DNA from 4 places in the Caldalkalibacillus uzonensis genome. Region 4 is predicted to be linked to each of the others. Evidence: riboswitches for the same ligand, from Rfam matches in the RefSeq annotation. Region 4 holds a riboswitch; each other region holds the start of a gene.

Region 1 (5,815 bases), on a different contig from region 4:
GGACCTTTTGGCAGCCCAATCATTGACGCGGACCGCACGAAAACATCGTTGAACTCCACCCATATGTTGCATATTCTCTACCTTCCCGATCCGCTTAAGGATGGTCAGGACGCCCACTCCCTGCTGCAGTCTGTAGCAGATCTGTTTATTCAAATGAACGGGGGAGAGGTATTGGACTTGAAAGTCATGAAGCAGTCTAGTGCTTAAACACATGCAAGGATATGACTGGCGGACAAGGCTACTCAGTGGTGGATTCAACATTTTCCCCATACTCCATGAGAAACACATCCACTTTATCACTGTCATGGCCCGTATGGGTATAGCCGAAAATCTGTTCATCATAGCCATTAATGATCACATCTAAATCATGTATGACACGATGGGCGTATAGGAGCGCCTCAACATCTTTCTCGTGGACAGCATAAGCAACCAGGCGGGCCATGTTCTCAAAATCTTGTTGCAGCACGCCTGCAGACATTTCGCTCAACTGCTCCAGTTCCTCAATGTCAGCCTGAAAGGATACGTTATCCCAATTGTCGGGATGATTAAAGCGCTGATATTCTCCCCAGCCAACCAATTGGTTATAGCGCTGATGGAGCTGGGCAATTCGATCACGCGTTTCTCCTGTCACATACAGCTGTCCTTCCTCGTCTCTGTACGATTGCCCGTCATCTACAATCTCCACCTGACTGACCCGTTCTGCCGGGGGCCCAGACAGCCACAACATCACACTGACAAGCCCCATTCCACTGCCGGTCAACACGATCAGGCCCCACAACAATACCTTTTTGCCCAGCTTAATCCTCAATTTGACGGCCCTCCCCCTAACCCTTTCTATCACTTCCTAAGATAAAGGTAACATTCTCCATCTTGCCCAATCAAGCGGTCTGCTCTCTTAAACGAACAGCCTCCCGACTTAGGAGGCTGAAGTTTAGGGGGTTGGAGGCCAATGCTTGGAATGAGTTTGGGATGACAGCCCACGCATAGCTGTTTTTTTACGCCGCCTGCGTTGATACACAAACAACACCAGTAAGGCCAAGAAGGGGATGTACCACCAGCGGGCCACAACTGAGACGATATGCTCTCCCGTACCATGGGCGACCAAGTCTTCGACTGCGACTAGCACATTGTCTTCAGTAGCGATGCTTTGGGTGCTTACCGATGCCTTAGAATCCACTGCCATTTCTGTATCTGATGACAACTCCCGTGAATGCATGTAGTGAACAGGCACTTTCATTATAGTGTGATCTTCTGTTTCGACAACCAGATGGCCAGCCAACATGTTTTTAATAAATGGAGGAGTAACATGGGTTAATTCCAGGCGTTCATCCCACTGAAACTTTCCATCAGCTGCTTTGGGCATGGTGACATACACATCCTCTGCCAACTGAAACACATGCTCTTGCCCATACAATGTTTCAGTAACATAGTCGCCTTCGTTCCACACTTTCACGGTTTGATAATGTTCAAAGCCGTAGTCCAGGAGAGCGGCAGCTTCCTGCCACAGGTTTTGCCGGTGAGTGGCTTTCAACAAAACAACGATCAATTCGGTCCCATCTCTTTCAGCTGAGGCGACAAAGGTTTGTCCAGCAGCACTGGTATACCCGGTTTTAATGCCTGTTGTCCCTTCATAATCCCACAGCAAACGGTTCGTATTAACCAGGTTAGAATGCCATTCTTCACCAAACCAGGGCATGGTTTTGGTCGTTACAATTTCGCGAAACAACGGATTTTGCAAGGCATATTGAGCAATTTTAGCCATATCCATGGCCGTTGTGTAATGATCATCATCATGCAGTCCATGCGGGTTAACAAAGTGGGTTTCGAGAGCGCCAATCTCCTTGGCCTTGGCATTCATCATCTCGGCAAATCCCTCTACACTTCCTCCTAAATGCTCAGCAATGGCAATGGCTGCGTCATTTCCCGAATTCAACATGATGCCGTAAACCAGGTCAATTAAGGGTTTTTCTTCTCCTTCAGCCAAATAAATGCGGTTACCGATTGCATGCCTGGCCAATTCCGAAGTAACCACCATCTCGTCTAACCGACCTGATTCCAATGCCAAAATGGCTGTCATTATTTTAGTGATACTAGCCGGATAAAATGGTTGTTCTGCATTTTTACTGTACAGTACTTGCCCCGTTTTGGCATCCATCAATACAATGCCTTCTGCTGTAAATGGATGGTGGTCCAATTCTTGAGCCTGAGGTACCGCTGGATAAAAGAGTAAACCTGATATAATCAGTCCGATGATCAGCAAGCGCACAATATCATATTGAGAAACGGATCTGTCCGTCATCTTTTCCCACTCCATGCATATTCAAAAAAGTTATTAATCAGCTGTATCAACCTTATTTATTATGACATAAAAGCATTGCTTTGGCGATGGCAGGTTTTGGATTGACAAGGTACTAAAATAAAAAACGCGACTCCTTGTACCACATCTATACAAGAAACCGCGTTGTGCAAATAATATGTATGGTGCCGGTGAAGGGAGTCGAACCCCCACTCCCGCAAGGGAACACGATTTTGAGTCGTGCGCGTCTGCCAATTCCGCCACACCGGCACGTTTTTGTTGACAATGAATAATATAACACGGACGCAAACCTAAGTCAACCTGTTTTTTTATGTAAAACCGCACCCAAATTTTGGGTAGCTGTATCCTATCATAATTGTTCCCAAATGTTCCTGCAAATTGAGTTAATTCGTCCAGTTTAACCATTCCTGCAAACGGAACGAATAGCGTCAAACAACTCACACTGGTGCGGTCTAATGAAGCGCTATACCTTTGACATTTCTATTTTATTTATCAATTGCAAAAGGAGACGCACTGAAAGAGATAGAAGAAAGATGGTTATAAACGAGTGCATCCAAGTCCATGAATGGTATTCAACTAAATCGGTATATTTTTCACAAATGACCTCAATGGTCGTTAATGCAGCGGTATACAATGCACATTGGAGAACAATGCCTAGAAATCTTGAATGTACAGTTGTTTGGTAAAGGTAAATACACATGATGGGATAAAGAAAATATTCAAAAAGAATACTAGCATCGAAATATTTACTTAAAAATCTTACAGGGTATTCAACCATTTCTTCTTTTACTACAATAACCCCAATAAATGATGAAAAATAAGCTTTCATTAAGAAAATTAAAATCGTGTCCTTCAAAAGGAGTGGTTTTCTTAAACTGAAAAGAAATAATCCAATTCCAATGATTAGTAAACACCACAATAATATTCTGTCCATGAATCATGTTGTCTCCCATCGTTTTATTGTTTCCTAAATATGATCATTCCACAAAGAATAGGGATAATTAATAACAATCCTACGGTTAAAGTGGGTATGGCTAGTTTTGGTGCATATATTGCACTCAACTCTCCAAGGAAACCGGCAATGACAAATGGAATAGCGGTCTTTGACTTGTCAGCATTAGGTTTTGCATAATACCAAGCATCCCATACTGCATAAGCATAAAATCCAGGGTAAAATAACATGAATTGGAAATTTGTCGCATCTACAGCCTGTTGGTGGAATCCATTAAAATCAAGATGAATGGCATTGTTTATATTTCCAAATACATTATCAAAGTGCTCAACTATTATAAAGAAGACACCTTTCAAGAACTGACCATTATATATTTGTCCGAATCCGGGCATAAGAATGGAAAATAAAGCAGCCATATTTCTCATATATATATCTCCTTAAGTTCTTATCATTTTAAATAATTTTTATTTGTATAAAATAAAGGTTAACTTCTTACCTTATTTTTCTTTATTTTGTCCATTTTTATGTAAATAAAGGTTTTAATCCATTTTTCTTTTACACGAGGTATTATGTATATACCCCAGTTATTTTATGCAGCATAGCTTCTCTGAAGCCAAAAACATTGAATGATCTACATATAGTTCACATAACGTTCCTTCTTCCGGACAAAATAAAAAACCCCTTTCCGTTTTCCAACTTGCATTAACGCATAATGCGAAGTTGAAACAGAAGGAGTTGCATATTGTCGTTGCGTACTGTTCTTAACTATTATGTAACTAACAAGTATCACTTTAGATTATACATTTTAGGGTATAAAAGTAATCGATTACCATTGATAAAAGTCCCCGTGTTGAACTGGTGCGTGTTTTCTTAAGTATCTTATGAATATGATTTTTTACCGTCGTTTGGGAAACGAACAATGTTTTGGAGAGTTCTTCATTTGAATATCCATATAAAGATAACATGAGTAAAATTTCCTCTTCTCTTCTGGTTAAACGGTAGCGCTTAGCAATATAATGGACAACACGTTTATATTCTTGCTCCTTAATTTCCACGTTATGTTGTGGCAGGTACTCAATCGGCTTCACTACAACCACCCTCTCCACTCATATCTTTATAATTTGAAATTAAGTTCATATGTTTAATAGAAAACACACCTCCGCTTAAGAAGGTGTGTTTGTTTTCTTAAACGGCAGCTGGCTGGCATGGCATGTTGCTTTAGCCCCTATAGCTTTGCGTCACTACGTTTCCGTAGCTTTGCCCTTGTGCGTTTTTTAAGCATTATGGAATTTGAATTTTTAAGCAATTGGAAGCAGGACCAATGTCCTGTCTATTATGTTACCATTTTTTTCTTCAATTAGGTACACGACTTATGACCTATTTTTGGGAATCATAAAATAAAAAACTTCTTTCACAGGAAAGAAGCATACTTAAAGTTAAAATGGAGGCGGCACCCGGATTCGAACCGGGGATAAAGGTTTTGCAGACCTCTGCCTTACCACTTGGCTATGCCGCCACTTAAATCACATATAAAAGTGTGTATAAAAATGGAGCGGAAAACGGGATTCGAACCCGCGACCCCCACCTTGGCAAGGTGGTGCTCTACCCCTGAGCTATTTCCGCTCGCATAGAATGGCTGGGCTGGCTGGATTCGAACCAGCGCATCACGGGGCCAAAACCCGTTGCCTTACCGCTTGGCTACAGCCCAACAGTAAAACTATGGGGCGACTGATGGGATTCGAACCCACGAATGCCGGAGCCACAATCCGGTGCGTTAACCACTTCGCCACAGCCGCCATGTTATATAGAGTGGCAGGGGCAGTAGGAATCGAACCCACACTTGCGGTTTTGGAGACCGCCGTTCTACCATTGAACTATGCCCCTGCAATATGGTGGAGGGGGACGGATTCGAACCGCCGAACCCAGAGGGAGCAGATTTACAGTCTGCCGCGTTTAGCCACTTCGCTACCCCTCCACATTTTCGTATGGTGCCGGCGAGAGGAATCGAACCCCCAACCCACTGATTACAAGTCAGTTGCTCTGCCAATTGAGCTACACCGGCACGCTATTAATCCATATTTTAAGTGGTGGCTCGGGACGGAATCGAACCGCCGACACGAGGATTTTCAGTCCTCTGCTCTACCGACTGAGCTACCGAGCCAGAGACAATTGTTAATATAACACACGTTTTGAGATGCTGTCAATTGCTTTGTGACTAGCAGTCCCTGTTAGTTAAATAGACATAAAATGGCGGAGCTGACGGGATTCGAACCCGCGATCTCCTGCGTGACAGGCAGGCATGTTAGGCCTCTACACCACAGCTCCACAATGTATCATGTTGCGCAAATATATTGGTTGCACCCTGCGGGTACCACGATTTTCGCTTCCATCGATGAAAATTCGACGTAGTAGCGCTCATATTTTGGTTGCGGGGGCAGGATTTGAACCTGCGACCTTCGGGTTATGAGCCCGACGAGCTACCAGACTGCTCCACCCCGCGTCATTCTTATGAAAGTGGTGGAGGGTGACGGGTTCGAACCGCCGAC
Region 2 (5,815 bases), on a different contig from region 4:
CTAAGCATGCATCTAAGACAAAGTATGAACATCGCTGCTTAAAACCAAAATTAAACATGGAAATCACCAGCCCGCATATGGTGGGGAGGGGGAAAGTATACCCTCGATCACTTAAGATCAATAGCTCTACAACCAATTATGGTATTAGGTTCCAAAATCTTGTTTACCTCACGGTAAAAAAGGCATTTTGCAAAAGCCTCAATTAAAAAAACACTTGAATATTTTAAAATAATGCATATACTAATTATAAGAATAATTTTATAAATGAACTGGCTTATCTATGAGGAATTGGGGACAACCCATTCCGTTAAATAGATAAACAACCAGTAGTATTGGGAGACTCAAAGCGAAACTTTAAAATCGTTTTGGGCTACCTCTATACTACTGGTTTTTTGTTTTTATATTTATCAAAAATGGAGGTTATTCAAATGGAATTTGGATTGTTTACAGTTTCTGATAACTACAAAGAAAAAATTTCTCGTTCGCTTGAGCAACTAATTTAGGAAATTATAGAGCAATCGGAGGTGCAGATCAATTAGGGTATGATGCCGTATAAGTATATCGTAAAGCTACGGTCAAGATTAAGCAGCTTTGCTGTGGCTTTCTCATCCCGCAGGGATGAAAAAGAAGGGTAAAGCTAAATGATTTTGGGATGAGGAAGCACACAGGCAATCTCATTTTACAGAATCGCGATCTGGTCATGCAAGAATCGTACTGGTCGAGCTATGTATATATTTTTTAGGTTTTTCTTAACAATTTTTCATAAAAATTTCTTCACACAAGAAAAAGGCAAACCCATTGAAAAGTGGGGACGCAAAGCCACAGATCTAAGGTCCTTCCCGGGACTAGGATGGCTGGGCTGCCTTGTGAAAAGACATCAATCGGCCTGTTTTTCCAGAGTTAGCCCATGCTATTTCCTTTAGGGAAATAGCTTCTTTTTTGTAAAAATTTAACTAGGAGGCATTATAATGACATTCAAACTCAGAACCAAACTCGTGTCGATCTCTGTACTGTTACTCATTGTACCTGCCCTGTTCATTGGCATCTTGGGCTATTACACCTCCAAAAACAGTCTAGATGATCTGGGCGCTACCAATCTGAAGAACAATGTTAAAATGGCTTTAAACGTGATTGAAGTGTTAAACCAGGAGGTGAAAGCCGGTCATTTGACTTTGGAAGAGGCGCAGGAAAGAGCTAAAATATATTTAATGGGAGAAAAACAGGCAGATGGCACAAGGGAAATCTCCATGAATATTGATATGGGCGAACATGGTTATTTCACAGTTATTGATGAACAAGGGTTGACTCACTTACATCCAAGACTAGAAGGGGAAAACGTGTTGGAATTGCAAGATTCAAGTGGCGCCTATTTTATTCAGGACTTTATCAGAACAGCTCAGGAGGGCGGTGGTTTTGTCTACTATGATTTTGGATTGCCCAACGCGCCAGATCAAATTGAGCCCAAAGTAACCTACGTAGAACTGGATCCCCATTGGGGGTGGATCGTGACGGCTGGCACCTATATGATTGATTTTAACAGTGAGGCCAATACTATATTTTATGCTTTATTGTGGACGCTATTAGTGGCTTTAGTTATCGGGCTCATTGTGATTTATTTCTTTTCCCGCCACTTGTCACAACCCATTTTAAACATTGTTGAGTATGTCCAACAGATTGCTAAAGGACATTTGGACCTTGAAATCTTACAAATCAAAAACAAAGATGAAGTGGGCACATTAGCTGACAACATCAACCATATGACCACCCATTTAAGAGAGATTATCACTCGGGTGACGGACGTGGCCCAACAAGTGGCTACCACATCAGAACAACTATCAGCCAGCAGTGAAGAAACCAGTAAAGCCACAGAACAAATTACTGATTCCATCCAGCAAGTGGCATCAGGTCAAGAACATCAGTTGAACGTTACCAAAGAATTAGAAACGGTAGTGCATAATATGAAAGGGGAAGTCGTACAGATGACTCATCATATCCAGGAGGTCACCCACTCAGCCTCAGACACCACCCAAATCGCTGAAGATGGCTTGGAAGTGGTTGAACGCTCCGTACAGCAAATGCAACATATTAACAATACCAGCGCAAAAATGGAAGCTGTCAGCCAAGAGCTTAATGAGAAAGCAGCAGAAATTGAAAAAGTGATTACTTTGATCACCGACATTTCAGAACAGACCAATTTACTGGCTTTAAATGCCGCTATCGAAGCTGCCCGAGCAGGTGAGCATGGACGGGGGTTTGCCGTCGTGGCCGAGGAAGTGCGCAAACTGGCAGAGCAATCGACCCAGGCTGCCAATCAAGTCAGTGCCTTGATTAAGGAGATTCAAGAAGAGACATCCAAAACAACCCAGGTGATGAATGAGGGAAACGCTGTGGTGCAAGAAGGAACCAATTTAGTGAATCAAGCTGGAGAGGCCTTTTCTCGTATTGCAGGTTCAGTCAAGGGGGTTTCTGATCAACTTAAAGCGGTTAATGCAGCCATTCAGCAGATTACGAAAGCCACAGACCACTTATTACAATCTGCTCAGCAAACCGCTCAAATCACTGAGCAGTCAACAGGACATTCCCAAAATGTGGCAGCTTCAGCTGAAGAACAGAATGCATCCATGGAAGAAATATCAGCAGCTGCCTCCACTTTAGCTAAAATGGCAGAAGACCTGCAGCAGCTGGTTTCCCGGTTTAAAGTATAATTGTCTCTCTCTTAAAAAGGATTATTGAACAAGGACTCCCTTAATGAAATGCTTAGACCGTACAATGCTTCCAAATTAGCCTGTGATCGTATCAATCTTGAATTAATAACTGCCCAAAGAGTCGTTTAAACTCACTTTTTAAAACGATAATCTTAGAATTGCTGTTCTTGTGAGAACTCTTGATGAATAATTTTGAAATTGATTCAAATAAAAAAACACTTGTATATCTTAAAATATTGTATATAATATAATTATAAGAATAATTTTATAAATGAACTGGCTTATCTATGAGGAATTGGGGACAACCCATTCCGTTAAATAGATAAACAACCAGTAGTATTGGGAGACTCAAAGCGAAACTTTAAAATCGTTTTGGGCTACCTCTATACTACTGGTTTTTTGTTTTTATATTTATCAAAAATGGAGGTTATTCAAATGGAATTTGGATTGTTTACAGTTTCTGATAACTACAAAGAAAAAATTTCTCGTTCGCCTGAGCAACTGATTCAGGAAATTATAGAGCAATCGGAGGTGGCAGATCAATTAGGGTATGATGCCGTTTGGTTTGCCGAGCACCATTTTAGTGAATATGGTATTATGACAACGCCTCAAATGCTGCTTTCAGTCATTGCTGAACGTACCAAAAATATTCGCCTAGGTGTTGCCATTGTGACACTACCTTTTCAAAATCCCATAAAAGTAGCTGAAGACTATGCTCTGTTAGATGTATTGAGTGACGGGCGAGTCAATCTTGGTTTAGGAAGTGGTTATTTACCCCATGAATTTACTGGCTTCAATGTAGATCCGGAAGAAAAAGTTCACATGTTTAACGAAGGTTTAGAAGTAATCGAAAGAGCATGGAGTGGTGAAAAATTCTCTCACAAAGGGAAGTACTACCAATATAACGACGTTCAGTTGCAAGTATTGCCCAAACAGGAAAAAGTACCATTATGGATCGGGGCTCTTAGTTCTCGCGGGGCGTATTATGTAGGGAAAATGGGACATAACCTTATGGGCGTTGCCTATGTGGCCAGCAATTCTATAACCGAACTAAAGAATATTATAGATGATTACAAAAAGGTGTATCGGGAAGCCGGCCATGATGAACAGAAAATCAACATTCCAATAGCGGTTCATGCTTATGTAGCTCCCACTAGAGAAGAAGCCATAAGAGACGCGAGAGAACATCTGAATCTCTATTTGGATACACGGCTCTATGGGCGCTCGGCCCAGTTTGAAGATTTAGAAGAACGAGAGCAATTGCTTATTGGTAACCCAGAAGATGTTATCCTAAGGTTAAAAAAATATGAGCAAGCCGGATGTAACCATATCATGATGCTTATGAATTTTGGTGGATTGCCTCATGAAAAGGTACTTAAATCAATGGAACTCGTCGCTCAAGAAGTGATGCCGGCGTTTAAAAAATCTTTTCAAACATCAAGTTTGGTAAAATGACATCGGAAATGGGAGATGAAGTTGATGAAACTGCTCGGGATATCTGGCACTATTTTAGGTTCTAAAACGGCGGTTCTTGTCAAACAGGTACTTGATGAAGTAGAGAAGCTCCGCGCTAATGTACAGATAGAGTTTTTAGATTTAAAAAATTATGAATTGCAGTTTTGTGATGGTAGGCCCACCTCCCACTATAATGACGATACGCAAGAAGTGATCAAAAAAGTCTCTGAAGCCGATCTGTATTTGATAGGAAGTCCCATTTTCAATGGTTCCATACCCGCTCCTTTAAAAAATGTGTTTGACTTAGTCTCACCAGAAGTTTTTCGTCATAAGGTGATGGGGTTTGTCGCTAATGGAGGAACTTATCAACATTACTTGGTAATTGAGAACCAACTAAAGCCCATCGCAGGATATTTACGTTGCTACGTGGCACCCAGTTACGTTTATGCCCACTCGCAGCATTTTAATACAAATAATGAGATTATCGACACAGATCTTCTCAACCGTATTCAAAAGTTGGCTACCGAGCTGATTATTATGCACAGAGGAATAGAAAAGACCAAACGTAAGGGAGGAATAAAATAATTGCTCAGAAATGTTGATCGTGCTGTTGATCTCAATCAAGGTGGTTCTTACACAAAAAGTGTGGTTCCCTTTTTAAAACGGCTCATTGATTACGCAGGACTTTTCCCGCCAGCAAGTTTAACTCTGGACCAAGCGATTAAAAATTATAAGGAATACAGTATTGGGACAGATGCCTGGATGCTAGGACCGTTTGTGATGCCAGCTTCTAAGATTGATCAACTTGACCCTTATGTAGAGCTGTTTTCTACAGATACACCATTAAATATTTCCGCGTTAGGTAGCAAAAGTGATCATCCACACAAGTTTAACGAAGTTTTACTTCAAGACCTGGCTAAACTTGAATCTTTCTCTAGTAGACACGGAGAACGTGTTAAAATGCGGGTATTCGAGGCACCATTGCCCATAGTCACCCCATTAGAGGAGATATTAGACATCCTCTCTGAAGAAACAGCAAAGCGTGGTTTAGACACATTTTGCGAGGCGCTCGTCCCTCTTAGAAATAATGATTGGGAGCAACAGATAACCTATGCACTTGATCAGATCTATAAACATAATTCTCAGTTAAAACCTGCTTTGGGGTTTAAGTTCCGTACAGGTGGGGTTACTGCAGAGCTGTTTCCTACCCCTCGTCAATTAGCAGCAGTGCTTGTAGGTTGTCGGGACAGAGGAATGGCCATGAAATTTACGGCTGGGCTCCATCATCCTGTAAGGATGTATCGTGAAGAGGTAAGCACCAGAATGCATGGATTCCTCAATATTTTTACTGCTGGCATGTTGGCGTATAAATATAACCTTGATATAAGGGTAACTGAAGAGATCCTCAAGGATGAAAACCCATCTCATTTCACTTTTACTAATGAGGGGTTAAGCTGGCAAGACAAGATGATTAGCGTGTCGGAGATCAGCGAATTAAGAAATAAGTTTCTATGCTCATATGGCAGTTGCAGCTTTGATGAACCACGAGAAGATTTAAGGGCCCTAAAAGTATTATAGAAAGGATGTAACTGATGTTACGTTCATTTATCGACGTCGATCCAGACTCGCACTTTCCCATCCAGAATCTGCCTTAT
Region 3 (5,815 bases), on a different contig from region 4:
ATATATCTTACGCCGTTTAGTCATGACCATTCCCATTTTAATTGGCATCTCCATTCTTAGTTTTGCCATTATGTACTTGGCACCTGGGGACCCGGCCAGCATGCTGATTGATCCAAACATTAAACCAGAAGACCTGGAACGTATGTCTGAGCGGCTGGGATTAAATGATCCTCCTCATGTCCAATATATGAAATGGGTGGGTCATATTTTGCAGGGAGATCTAGGCACATCCTTTATTCAGCGTCGGCCGGTGAATGATATCATCATGGAGCGTTTGCCTAATACCCTGGTGTTGATGATTGCCTCCTCGTTGTTTGCCATTGTGTTGGCTATTCCCTTTGGGGTGTTATCGGCGACCCGGCAATACAGTGTACTGGATTACTCGGTAACCACTTTTTCTTTTATCGGTGTGGCAACACCTAACTTCTGGCTTGGGCTGATGTTGCTCATGATATTTTCCGTTCAATTGGGGTGGTTTCCGTCTGGAGGCATTCATACCATTAACGTACCATTCAGTATCTGGGACCGGATTCACCATTTGATTCTGCCCATGATTGTGCTGGGCAGCTATGATATGGCCAGTTTGATGCGCTACACCCGTTCCAGTATGCTGGACGTCATCCGTCAGGATTACATCCGTACGGCACGGGCCAAGGGATTTAGGGAAAGAACTGTTATTTACAAACACGGCTTGCGCAATGCCATGATTCCGGTGATTACGATTTTTGGTTTAATGTTGCCGACCTTTATCGGTGGTTCTGTCGTTGTGGAAACATTATTCAGTTGGCCAGGAATTGGTCAGTTGTTTATTAATTCAGTCGTTCAGCGTGACTACCCGGTCATTATGGCCTTAACCATGTTTAGTGCCGTTTTGGTTGTCATCGGCAATCTGCTGGCCGATATCTTCTATGCCATTGTTGACCCGCGCATAGAGTACTAGGAGGTGCAGTAAAAGATGTCCCAAATTCATCAACATCTGCCTGCTCCTGCTACAGCAGAAGACCCAAAAGCGGTCACAATAGGAGAGCGGCGTTCGCTATGGTTAATCATTATTTCCAGGTTTTTTCAGAATAAGTTGGCTGTGGCGGGGTTGGTATGTCTGATCCTCATTATTTTGGCGGTCAGTTTTGCGCCATATCTGACACCGTATGAGCCTCATAAGCAAGACTTAACCAACCGTTTGCAACCACCAAGTGCCGAACATTGGCTGGGTACAGACCATGTGGGACGTGATATTTTTACCCGAATCCTGTACGGCGGCCGGGTTTCCCTGATGGTCGGCTTCTCGGCCATGGCCATTATGATTACCATCGGCACCCTGGTCGGAGCTATCGCCGGATATTATGGGGGACGCATTGATGCCATCTTGATGCGCACTGTTGATGTTTTTATTTCATTTCCAAGCATTTTTCTTTTGATTACCTTGGTTGCCTTTCTTCAACCAGGCCTGAGCACTATTATCTTTGTGCTGGCTATCTTCGGTTGGATGGGAACAGCCCGCTTGGTGCGCGGAGAATTTCTAACTTTGAAAAAGCGTGAATTTGTCCTGGCGGCACGGACGACAGGCATGTCCAATGTGCGTATCATTTTTAGTCAAATTTTACCCAATGCCATGGGGCCGATTATTGTAGCTGCTACATTAGGAGTAGGTAGCATTATTATGACTGAATCAACACTAAGTTTCCTGGGATTAGGTGTTCAACCGCCTACACCAAGCTGGGGTAATATGTTGACCGATGCCCAAAGCGTGACCATTTTCCGCACAGCCTGGTGGTATCCAACTTTTCCGGGACTCATGATTTTAATTACGGTACTGGCCTTTAACTTTGTGGGGGAGGGTTTACGTGATGCCCTTGACCCGCGTGTGATTGAAAAATAGAATGAAAAGGACACATGTACAAGCCAGTCTTTAAAGGACGTGAGTAAGATTGCCGGGTCAAGAAGATCATGAAAAGTGGATGGAGCAAGCCATTCAACTGGCTAAGCGAGCGGAATCCCTGGGGGAGGTGCCCATTGGTGCTGTGATTGTCAAAGACGGTACCGTGATAGGCACAGGCTATAACCGGCGGGAGATTGACAAGAGCCCCTTAGCGCATGCCGAGATCATCGCCATCCAAGAGGCTTGTGAGCAGCTAGGGGGTTGGCGGTTAACAGGTTGTGATTTATACGTCACTTTAGAACCCTGTCCCATGTGTGCCGGGGCCATTGTTCAAGCGCGCATCAAGCGAGTGGTGTATGGTACGGAAGATCCAAAAGCGGGTTATGCAGGGACCCTGTACAACACACTGCAAGATGAACGCCTGAACCATCAGGTGGAGGTTATTGCCGGAGTCAGGAAAGAGGAATGTCAACATGTATTGAAAGACTTCTTCCGCCGTTTGCGGACAGCAAGGAAAGTTGCCAAACGCTTGCTCACTGATGCAGGTGATGGGCAACAATTGGGCCTGGAAGGAAAGGATTAACACTTGTGTAATGAGCTAGCTTTCGTTATAATGTTAGTTACAGTTGCCATGCAACTGTGTCCAAACATGTTTATAAAGTTTGCTGTGCTAGACGGGGAGGTAGCGGTGCCCTGTAACCCGCAATCCGCTATAGCGGGGTCGATGCCTATCTGAGGTTTGCACTATGTGAGGTCTGGCTCATGTACGCGGTGTTGACGAAAGGGTCCTATGCAACGGAAGCCCATGAACCCCGTCAGGTCCGGAAGGAAGCAGCGGTAAGTGGGTATCTCCGTGTGTTGTAGGGTAGCCTTTTCCGAGCTGGCGGCATGAGTACGCTTGGGTAGTGCTTATCGAGGATAGGTGCACAGCAGTTAACAAACACCTGCAAATAAGGTGTTTTTTCTTTTTTTAGAGGTAGCGTTTGGCCAAAATGAGGTTAATCGCTTTTTTATCAAGCTAAAGTTTTGTATAATCAAAAAACAAAGGAATACTGTGAATAAACAGTTAGATTGAGTGAAGGGCAAAGCTACGGAAACGTAGTGACGCAAAGCTACAGGGGCTAAGGTTATACCAACTAAGCCAGCCAGCTGCCGTTTAGGGAACATATCCTTTAAACGGATATGTTTTTTGTTTAGCCTAGCCCTTAGCGCCATGTCGAATTTTATGGTATCAGGGAGGATTTTAACCAATTAAACAAGAAGTAAATAGATTGATAATATACATATAATGGTTGACATCGGCCTGTCTAGGTTTTGCCCGTTATGCTATGTTAAATATTACTTATATTTCAGGGCTGGCCAACGGTGAGACCATCGTAAAGGTAGGGGTTCAGATGACGTCAAGCTCACATGGATTACCTTCTATTCTTCACGCCCTTTTTTCCGAACAGATCTTTAACAATGCTCACATTGGACTCATACTACTTAATGAACAGGGCCATATTGTCTCTATCACCAAAGCCGCCGCTAAAATAATGGGAGATGATCCCGAAGTTTTTATTGGTCAAAACATTTTCCATCTTTTTAAAAATATACCTGAAGGCCGGCAATTAATCTCCAAACGGGTCTTTGAGGGCGTGACGATTCGGAATCAGGCCATGACATGGCATAATGGCCAGTGTTACTATGAAATTCTGGTGGACAGTTTTCCGCTCATTGATGAGGCCGGCCACCAACAAGGTGCGTACATATTTATCAAAGATGTGACAAATTTGCGCTCTTTAGAAAATCAAATCCATCGCAACGAACGGCTGGCCATGATCGGACAAATGGCAGCAGGCACAGCCCATGAAATTCGCAATCCCTTAACCAGTATCCGCGGTTTTTTACAAATATTAAACAAGACTTTGAAGGAACGCAACATGATGCGGGAAGTTGAATATACCAACATCATGTTGGATGAAATTGACCGGATCAATCATCTGGTGGGCGAGTTTTTGTTACTGAGCAAATCACGGGAGACCCGCTACGAAAAAATCGATCTGGCCCTGCTGATGAAACAGTTTTTACCTATTATTCAAAATGAGGCTTTATTACACGGTATAGAAGTTCAAACCAAAGATTTTGACAATCTTCCGCCCATTGTGGGTGATAAGGAGCTGTTAAAACAAGTATTTCTCAATATTTGTAAAAATGCCATTGAAGCAATGGGCAACCAGGGGCGGTTGACTCTCTCCCATCACTTCTTACCAGAAGAACAAATGATCAGTATCAATATTAAGGATACAGGTCCAGGTATACCACCTTATGTGATTGATAAAATTTTTGAGCCGTTCTTTACGACCAAGGAGGAAGGGACGGGTTTAGGCCTTTCTGTTTGTCAGCGGATTATCCATGATATGGGGGGCAAAATACGGGTTTCATCCAAGGGCTATGGCACCACGTTTCATATTTGTATTCCGTATTTGGATGTCTGAAAGGGAGATAGGGTTTCTTTCTACGGACGGAGAGCCCTTTTTTTGCATTTCTGTCCACGGTATAATAATAAGATAGTATAAAGAACAAGAGGTTTGAAACGGAGAGGTTCATCATGACGTACCAAGCGTTGTACCGAGTCTGGCGGCCCCAAACATTTGACGATGTGGTCGGACAAGCCCATATTATCCAAACGCTTAAAAACGCGCTTTCAAATCAGACGTATACGCACGCTTACCTGTTTACAGGTCCCCGAGGGACTGGGAAAACAAGTACAGCCAAGATTATGGCTAAAGCGGTCAACTGTGAACAGGCCCCTACGGATAATCCTTGTAATCAGTGTGCCGCTTGTCGCGGTATTACCCAGGGAACGGTCGTCGATGTGGTTGAAATCGATGCTGCATCCAACAATGGAGTGGATGAGATCAGGGACCTGCGAGATAAGGTGAAATATGCCCCTACTGAAGTCCGGTTAAAAGTGTATATCATAGATGAAGTGCATATGTTAAGCCAAGGGGCTTTTAACGCTTTGCTGAAAACCCTTGAAGAACCTCCTGCTCATGTCATGTTTATTTTGGCCACCACTGAACCGCATAAGATTCCGCTCACGATCATGTCCCGCTGTCAGCGTTTTGACTTTAAGCGCATCTCCCAGAAAGAAATGTTGGAACGTCTGCACATCATTTGTGCCGAAGAAGGCTTCCAGGTAGAGCAGGAAGCACTGGAGCTCTTAACCCAGGTGGCAGAAGGAGGTATGCGCGATTGCTTAAGCTTGCTTGATCAGGCTGTTTCTTTTGCTGATGGCGAGGTGACGGTCGCCGATGTGGAGACCATTACCGGCTCAGTGGCTCAGGAAGCTTTAATGGACTTGGCTGATTGCCTCATGCGACAGGAAACGGAGGAGGCGATCAAACGCTTGGGTCTCTTGCTTGATGAGGGGAAAGAACCGACCCGTATTGTAGAGGATTTGATCTATTTTTATCGTGACGTACTCTTGTACCGGCAGGCACCCGGGCTGGCTGAGGGTTTTCAGCGTTTACGGCTGACGGAACGGTTGAAGGAACAGATCCAAGCCTATCGGGATGAACACCTTTTTCAAGCTATTGAACGGCTCAGTCGGGCCCAGCAGGACATGAAATGGACACACCATCCGCGGATATTCTTGGAAGTGGCCTTGATCCAGTTGACCCATCACCTGGATGAATCTCTGCCGGAGCCAGCTGCTGGTGCCCACTCCCCTAGAGCGAGCGAAGAAATTGAGCAACTCAAGATGAGAGTGGATACCCTGGAGAAGGCCCTGAAGCGTTTGGGTCAGCAGGGGGGAGTGACGGCTGTAGGAAGACAAGAGGAGAGTGTGTCCAGGGCGGGCAGCAGAAGCCCCTCCTCGAGCGGTTCGTCTTTGCCCCTGGCCAAGCTGAAAGAGGTACTGAAAACAGCCAGCAAACCCATGCTGAAACAGTT
Region 4 (5,815 bases):
TTGCCCCAGCCGATCTCCTTTTGTTCACCCTTAAGGGCAGCCAGTTCTTTTTGCTGCTCTTCAATATGCTTTTCATACAGGCGTGCTTTCAAGATTTTCATCGCCTTTTCCCTGTTTTTGATTTGAGAGCGCTCCGACTGGCACGTGACCACAATCCCCGTTGGCAGGTGGGTAATGCGTACGGCAGAGTCGGTGGTATTCACATGCTGCCCCCCCGCGCCGCTGGAGCGGTAGGTATCGATTTTCAAATCCTCTTGCCGGACCTCAATGTCCACATGATCATCCATCTCCGGCATCACCTCACAGGAGACAAAGGAGGTATGTCGGCGGCCAGAGGCATCAAAGGGACTGATGCGCACCAGACGATGAATCCCTTTTTCCGCTTTCAAGTAGCCATAGGCATTATGCCCTTTAATCAACAAGGTGACACTTTTGACCCCGGCTTCATCACCAGGCAGATAATCCAGTGTTTCTACTTTAAAGCCTTTATCCTCTGCCCAGCGGGTATACATTCTAAGCAGCATGGAAGCCCAGTCCTGGGATTCCGTTCCACCGGCACCGGGATGAAGCTCCAGGATGGCATTGTTTTTATCATAAGGCTCATTGAGCAATAATTCCAGCTCAAACTGCCCTGCTTCTTCTTTCAGCTGATGAATGGCCTGGCCTGCCTCCTTGGTGAGGGACTCGTCATCCTCTTCTGCGGCCAGCTCAAGCATCACCTCAATATCCTCCAACTGGCCTTCAATGTTGCTCATTTTTTCAACTTGCTGTTTGAGGGCATTAGCTTCATTAATAATGGTTTGGGCCTTATTCTGGTCGTCCCAGAAATCCGGCGCACTCATTGTTTGTTCCAGTTCTTGGATGCGGGCCTGTTTTTGAGGTAAGTCAAAGAGACCCCCTTATATCACTCAGGCGCTGTTTTAACGCCGTTAATTCTTGACGCAGTTCACTAATTGACATGGTAAACTCACTCCTCTATTCCTTTATAACTTCTTGTCCGGCATATTTTCTTATTATGAGTTAATGTCCTGTTTCCCATTATAGTGCAACATAGAGGGGAGCGTTAAGCCCTTCCGCAACAATGTTTATACTTTTTGCCGCTGCCACAGGGACAAGGCTCATTGCGGCCGGTCTTCTCTCCAACGCGGATCGGCTCTCGTTTGGGTTTCTTCCCGCCGGGGGCCTGTGTAGATGTACGTCCTCCGGGCTGGACGGCAGTGGGCCGGACCGATTCACCCTGGGCCACAGCCTGACGTTCTACGTTGGGCGTAATATGGGCTTTGAGGATGTAAGTGGCCACTTCCTCTTCGATGGACTCAATCATGTTCTGGAACATTTCAAAGCCTTCCATCTGGTAGGCCCTGAGCGGATCTGTCTGGCCGTAGGCCCGCAAGTGAATGCCCTGCCGCAGCTGGTCCATGGCATCAATGTGGTCCATCCATTTGGTGTCCACCGCACGCAAAACAACCACTTTTTCAAATTCGCGCATCAGCTCGGCCCCTGCTTCCTGCTCCCGCTGGTCATAGATCGCTTTGATCCGGTCCATAAACAGGTTGATGATCTCTTCCCGGGATTTCATTTTAATATCATTGACAGTCACCGTGCCTTCATGGAAGAAAGTGGCGTTGGCATAGTCAATAATCGCCTGATAATCCCACTCTTCAGGCACTTCACTGTCAGGGGTATGCAAGGTGACGATGCGCTCCACTACGCTTCTCTGCATACCCTCTACCACTTCGCGCAGGCTGTCCCGTTCCAGCACTTCCCGGCGCTGCTTGTAAATTATTTCCCGCTGCTGATTAATCACATCATCGTATTGCAGCAACCATTTGCGGATGTCAAAGTTGTGCCCTTCCACCCGCTCCTGAGCTTTTTCAATGGCCCGGGTAATCATGCGGCTCTCGATGGGCTGATCCTCATCCATGCCCAGCCGGTTCATCATGCCCATAATGTTTTCCCCGCCAAAACGGCGCATCAGCTCGTCTTCCAGTGACAAATAAAACTGGCTGGAACCGGGATCACCCTGGCGTCCGGCACGACCGCGCAACTGGTTATCAATGCGTCGGGATTCATGCCGCTCCGTCCCGATAATATGCAACCCGCCCAGCTCAGCCACACCTTCACCCAGCATAATATCGGTTCCCCGGCCGGCCATATTGGTGGCAATGGTAACTGCTCCCCGTTGCCCGGCTTGAGCAATGATTTCCGCTTCACGCTCATGGTGTTTGGCATTGAGCACCTGGTGAGGGATGCCTTCTTTCTTAAGCATGGCCGACAGCAATTCTGATTTTTCAATAGAGACCGTGCCCACCAGGACAGGTTGTCCCTTTTGGTGCCGCTCCACGATCTCCCTGACCACGGCCCGGTACTTGGCTTCCTCCGTTTTATAGACCATATCGGGCATATCGTTACGGATCATCGGTTTGTTGGTGGGAATCACATACACATCCAGGCCATATATTTTGCGAAACTCTTCTTCCTCTGTTTTGGCGGTCCCTGTCATGCCAGCCAGCTTCTGATACATACGGAAGTAGTTTTGGAAGGTGATCGTGGCCAACGTCATGCTTTCCTTGTGGATCTCCAGCCCTTCCTTGGCCTCGATGGCCTGATGCAGCCCGTCACTGTAGCGGCGGCCGTGCATCAAGCGGCCGGTAAACTCATCCACAATCACCACTTCACCATTTTCCACCACATAGTCCACATCACGGCGCATAATCACCCGTGCTTTTAAGGCCTGATTAATATGGTGGTTAATCAGCACATTGGCATGATCATACAAGTTGTCAATGCCAAAGTAACGCTCCGCTTTGGCTACCCCTTCATCGGTCAGCATCACGTTGCGCGCCTTCTCATCCACCGTATAGTCCCGCTCTTTGACCAGGCCGGCCACAAAACGGTCCGCCGCCGTGTAGTACTGGGTAGAGCGCTGAGCCTGGCCCGAAATAATCAGAGGTGTGCGTGCCTCATCAATGAGGATGCTGTCCACCTCGTCTACAATGGCGAAATTGAGCGGCCGCTGCACCATCTGCTCCTTGTACAGCACCATGTTGTCCCTTAAGTAATCAAAGCCAAACTCATTGTTGGTGCCATAAGTGATATCGGCCACGTACGCTTCCTTCTTTTGCTCAGCTGACAGGCCGCTAATGTTAAGCCCAACGGTTAAGCCCAAAAAGTTATACAGCTTGCCCATCTGCTCACTGTCCCTCTTGGCCAGGTACTCGTTGACCGTGACCAGATGAACCCCTTTGCCTGTCAAAGCATTTAAATAAATGGGGAGGGTGGCCACCAATGTTTTCCCTTCCCCGGTTTTCATCTCCGCTATTTCCCCTTTATGCAGGACAATGCCGCCCAACAGCTGCACATCAAAGTGGCGCATGTTCAGTACCCGTTTGGCTGCTTCCCGGCAAACAGCATAGGCCTCGGGTAACAGGTCATCGAGGGTTTCTCCATCAGCCAGACGCGCCTTAAATTGTGCTGTTTTTTGCTGCAGTTCGTTATCAGATAGGCGCTCTATGTCCGGTTCAAGACTGTTGATATGCTCAACAATGGTGTACATTTTCTTTAATTCTTTCTCTGTGGGATCTCCAATCCACTTCTTCAACCATCCGAGCATCGTTAATCGCTCCTTTCATCCGCCTGTCTCTCCGTGCTGACCCATAAGCTTCTATGAGCGCCATTTCTATCCAGACAGGGGTGAATCACATCAAGCCTATTTTACCAAATCAAAGTGGAGGGAGACAAGAAAGGTCAGGGAAGGCATGAATGATGGAGATGTAATTAAACATTATTTTGTCAAAATCGTTCAAAAAATTGTCGAACTCCCTTGAATAAAGATGTCAAATTTTGTATCATTATATTATGTTTATTATTATATTATATTAATCTAGCAGCTAAGAAGTATAACATAATAGCACTTTTTACGATACCGACAATTTTAAACAATAACAGGATAAAGGCAAAACTGCGGAAACGCAGTGACGCAAAGCTACAGGGGCTAAGGTCCGTTAGGACTATGCCAGCCAGTTGCCGTTTATGGGGGAAAAAGCCACACCCTGTATAAACGGGTGTGGCTTTTTGACATCACCGGGGATGAAAGGCAGGTTAACTGTCATGGTAAGAAAGGGAAACCAGTCAGTCCAAGCAGATGCTCATATAGTCAGCCCTAAATTGGGACAAGCCCTCGCTAAGTCAGGGCAACAAATCTTTAACATCTTAGAAAATACACAAGACGGGTTTATCGCCCTTAACCAGCAGTGGGAATTCATCTATCTTAATCAATCAATAGAACGTCTGTTTAATATTGACCGCTTCAGCCTGTTTGGCAAAAATATATGGCGTACCTTTCCTCAGCTGAAGGGCAGCAAGTTTTACACAGAGTCCACCCATGCTTCCAGGAGTCAGACAGTAAGGAGCTTCACAGAACTATATCCTGCTCTGAACCGGCGGTATGAAGTAACCGTTTACCCTTCCCAAGATATTTTGGTTATCTACTTCAGGGACATGACAGGACAGCAGCGTACCCAATCTATACAGCATGATGTTGTGTCCTATGGAGAGAAGAGTAATCCACACGTATATCATAAGCAAGATATGAATTTTGACCAGTTGAGGGGCATACTGTTAGAAAACGAGTTGCATCATGCGCTGGCAAAAAAACAATTCCGTGTCTATTACCAGCCCCAAATCGATACCACCACAAGATCCATTTGTGGAATGGAAGCCCTGATCCGCTGGCAGCACCCTAGTCTGGGACTAGTGCCACCCAATGAATTCTTGCCTCTGACAGAAGCCAATGGATTAATCAGGTCCATTGGTGAGTGGGTATTACAGACTGCCTGTCAGCAAGCAAAAGTGTGGCAGCAACAGGGCTTCAGCCCAATCCAGGTGTCCGTCAATTTCTCAGCCATCCAATTTCAACAGGATCATTTGGCTGATATGGTGCAGCAAATCCTGGACCACACCAGACTGGCGCCTTCCCAGTTGAGAGTGGAGATCACCGAATCAGCGATGATGGCCAGTTTGGAACACACAGCGCAGATATTAAATCAATTAAGAAGTTTGGGGATCCAGATCGTGATTGACGATTTTGGCACCTGTTATTCTTCTTTGCAATATTTAAAAGACTTTCCCGTGGACATGATCAAAATCGACCGCTCTTTTATCAAAGATATCCAGAACCGTTACAAAGACCAAGAAATTGTCAGAGCCGTTATCGAATTGGCCCACCGTTTGGGTGTCAAAGTGTGTGCTGAAGGTGTGGAAGACGAGGATCAATTCAATTTGCTTAAGAATCTCGGCTGTGATGAGGCTCAAGGCTTCCTATTCAGCCGCCCCATTCCCCCTGAACAGATACGGCAATTGCTGCACACACGCTGAATTGAACCATAGCTGTACTGGCTGCCTCTCTGTATATAACAGAAGCTGTCCCCAAGGGAAGTGAACTGCATCCCTATGGGGACAGCCCTTTTCATTTTTACTCCGGTTGAATCAGACCGTAACGGCCGTCCTTACGCTTGTAGACCACGCTCACTTTCTCCGTTTCTGCATCGGAAAAGACGAAAAAGTTGTGACCCAAGAGATCCATTTGCAAAACAGCTTCCTCAGCATCCATTGGCTTCAGATTAAAGCGCTTGGTGCGCACGATCTCAATGCTGTCATCCACTTCATTCTGCGTCTGGTCAGCCTGACCATTCACATCATGGAAAAGCTGCTTGACACTGCCTTCTTGCCGGAATTTGCGGTTGACTTTGGTTTTATATTTACGGATTTGACGCTCCAATTTTTCTACAACCAAATCAATTGAGGCATACATGTC

What was found. A riboswitch is a leader RNA that binds a small molecule or an ion and turns the genes downstream of it on or off. The one in region 4 is predicted to bind cyclic di-GMP.
Region 1: linked by a shared signal. The riboswitch ahead of J2S00_RS17375 (helix-turn-helix transcriptional regulator) and the one ahead of J2S00_RS13340 (sensor domain-containing protein) in region 4 are both predicted to bind cyclic di-GMP.
Region 2: linked by a shared signal. The riboswitch ahead of J2S00_RS18910 (methyl-accepting chemotaxis protein) and the one ahead of J2S00_RS13340 (sensor domain-containing protein) in region 4 are both predicted to bind cyclic di-GMP.
Region 3: linked by a shared signal. The riboswitch ahead of J2S00_RS16815 (ATP-binding protein) and the one ahead of J2S00_RS13340 (sensor domain-containing protein) in region 4 are both predicted to bind cyclic di-GMP.

Annotation. Positions count from the first base shown of each region.
Region 1 is NZ_JAUSUQ010000017.1:45,299-51,113, forward strand. It holds gene J2S00_RS17345 (B3/B4 domain-containing protein) at 1-207, shown strand, start outside; gene J2S00_RS17350 (hypothetical protein) at 239-808, opposite strand; gene J2S00_RS17355 (D-alanyl-D-alanine carboxypeptidase family protein) at 932-2,299, opposite strand; tRNA gene J2S00_RS17360 (tRNA-Leu) at 2,480-2,566, opposite strand; gene J2S00_RS17365 (CBO0543 family protein) at 2,781-3,251, opposite strand; gene J2S00_RS17370 (hypothetical protein) at 3,275-3,694, opposite strand; gene J2S00_RS17375 (helix-turn-helix transcriptional regulator) at 4,061-4,357, opposite strand; cyclic di-GMP riboswitch class I at 4,458-4,541, opposite strand; tRNA gene J2S00_RS17380 (tRNA-Cys) at 4,712-4,785, opposite strand; tRNA gene J2S00_RS17385 (tRNA-Gly) at 4,818-4,892, opposite strand; tRNA gene J2S00_RS17390 (tRNA-Gln) at 4,903-4,977, opposite strand; tRNA gene J2S00_RS17395 (tRNA-His) at 4,990-5,065, opposite strand; tRNA gene J2S00_RS17400 (tRNA-Trp) at 5,080-5,153, opposite strand; tRNA gene J2S00_RS17405 (tRNA-Tyr) at 5,160-5,244, opposite strand; tRNA gene J2S00_RS17410 (tRNA-Thr) at 5,256-5,331, opposite strand; tRNA gene J2S00_RS17415 (tRNA-Phe) at 5,355-5,430, opposite strand; tRNA gene J2S00_RS17420 (tRNA-Asp) at 5,518-5,594, opposite strand; tRNA gene J2S00_RS17425 (tRNA-Met) at 5,693-5,769, opposite strand; tRNA gene J2S00_RS17430 (tRNA-Val) at 5,785-5,815, opposite strand, start outside.
Region 2 is NZ_JAUSUQ010000028.1:4-5,818, forward strand. It holds cyclic di-GMP riboswitch class I at 779-867, shown strand; gene J2S00_RS18910 (methyl-accepting chemotaxis protein) at 969-2,705, shown strand; gene J2S00_RS18915 (LLM class flavin-dependent oxidoreductase) at 3,141-4,160, shown strand; gene J2S00_RS18920 (NADPH-dependent FMN reductase) at 4,185-4,745, shown strand; gene J2S00_RS18925 (hypothetical protein) at 4,746-5,738, shown strand; gene fahA (fumarylacetoacetase) at 5,753-5,815, shown strand, end outside.
Region 3 is NZ_JAUSUQ010000016.1:11,745-17,559, forward strand. It holds gene J2S00_RS16795 (ABC transporter permease) at 1-940, shown strand, start outside; gene opp4C (oligopeptide ABC transporter permease) at 956-1,879, shown strand; gene tadA (tRNA adenosine(34) deaminase TadA) at 1,929-2,462, shown strand; RNA gene ffs (signal recognition particle sRNA large type) at 2,545-2,809, shown strand; cyclic di-GMP riboswitch class I at 2,951-3,036, shown strand; gene J2S00_RS16815 (ATP-binding protein) at 3,208-4,356, shown strand; gene dnaX (DNA polymerase III subunit gamma/tau) at 4,470-5,815, shown strand, end outside.
Region 4 is NZ_JAUSUQ010000010.1:42,972-48,786, reverse strand. It holds one part of gene prfB (peptide chain release factor 2) at 1-887, opposite strand, end outside; one part of gene prfB (peptide chain release factor 2) at 889-960, opposite strand; gene secA (preprotein translocase subunit SecA) at 1,064-3,613, opposite strand; cyclic di-GMP riboswitch class I at 3,945-4,031, shown strand; gene J2S00_RS13340 (sensor domain-containing protein) at 4,111-5,376, shown strand; gene hpf (ribosome hibernation-promoting factor, HPF/YfiA family) at 5,474-5,815, opposite strand, start outside.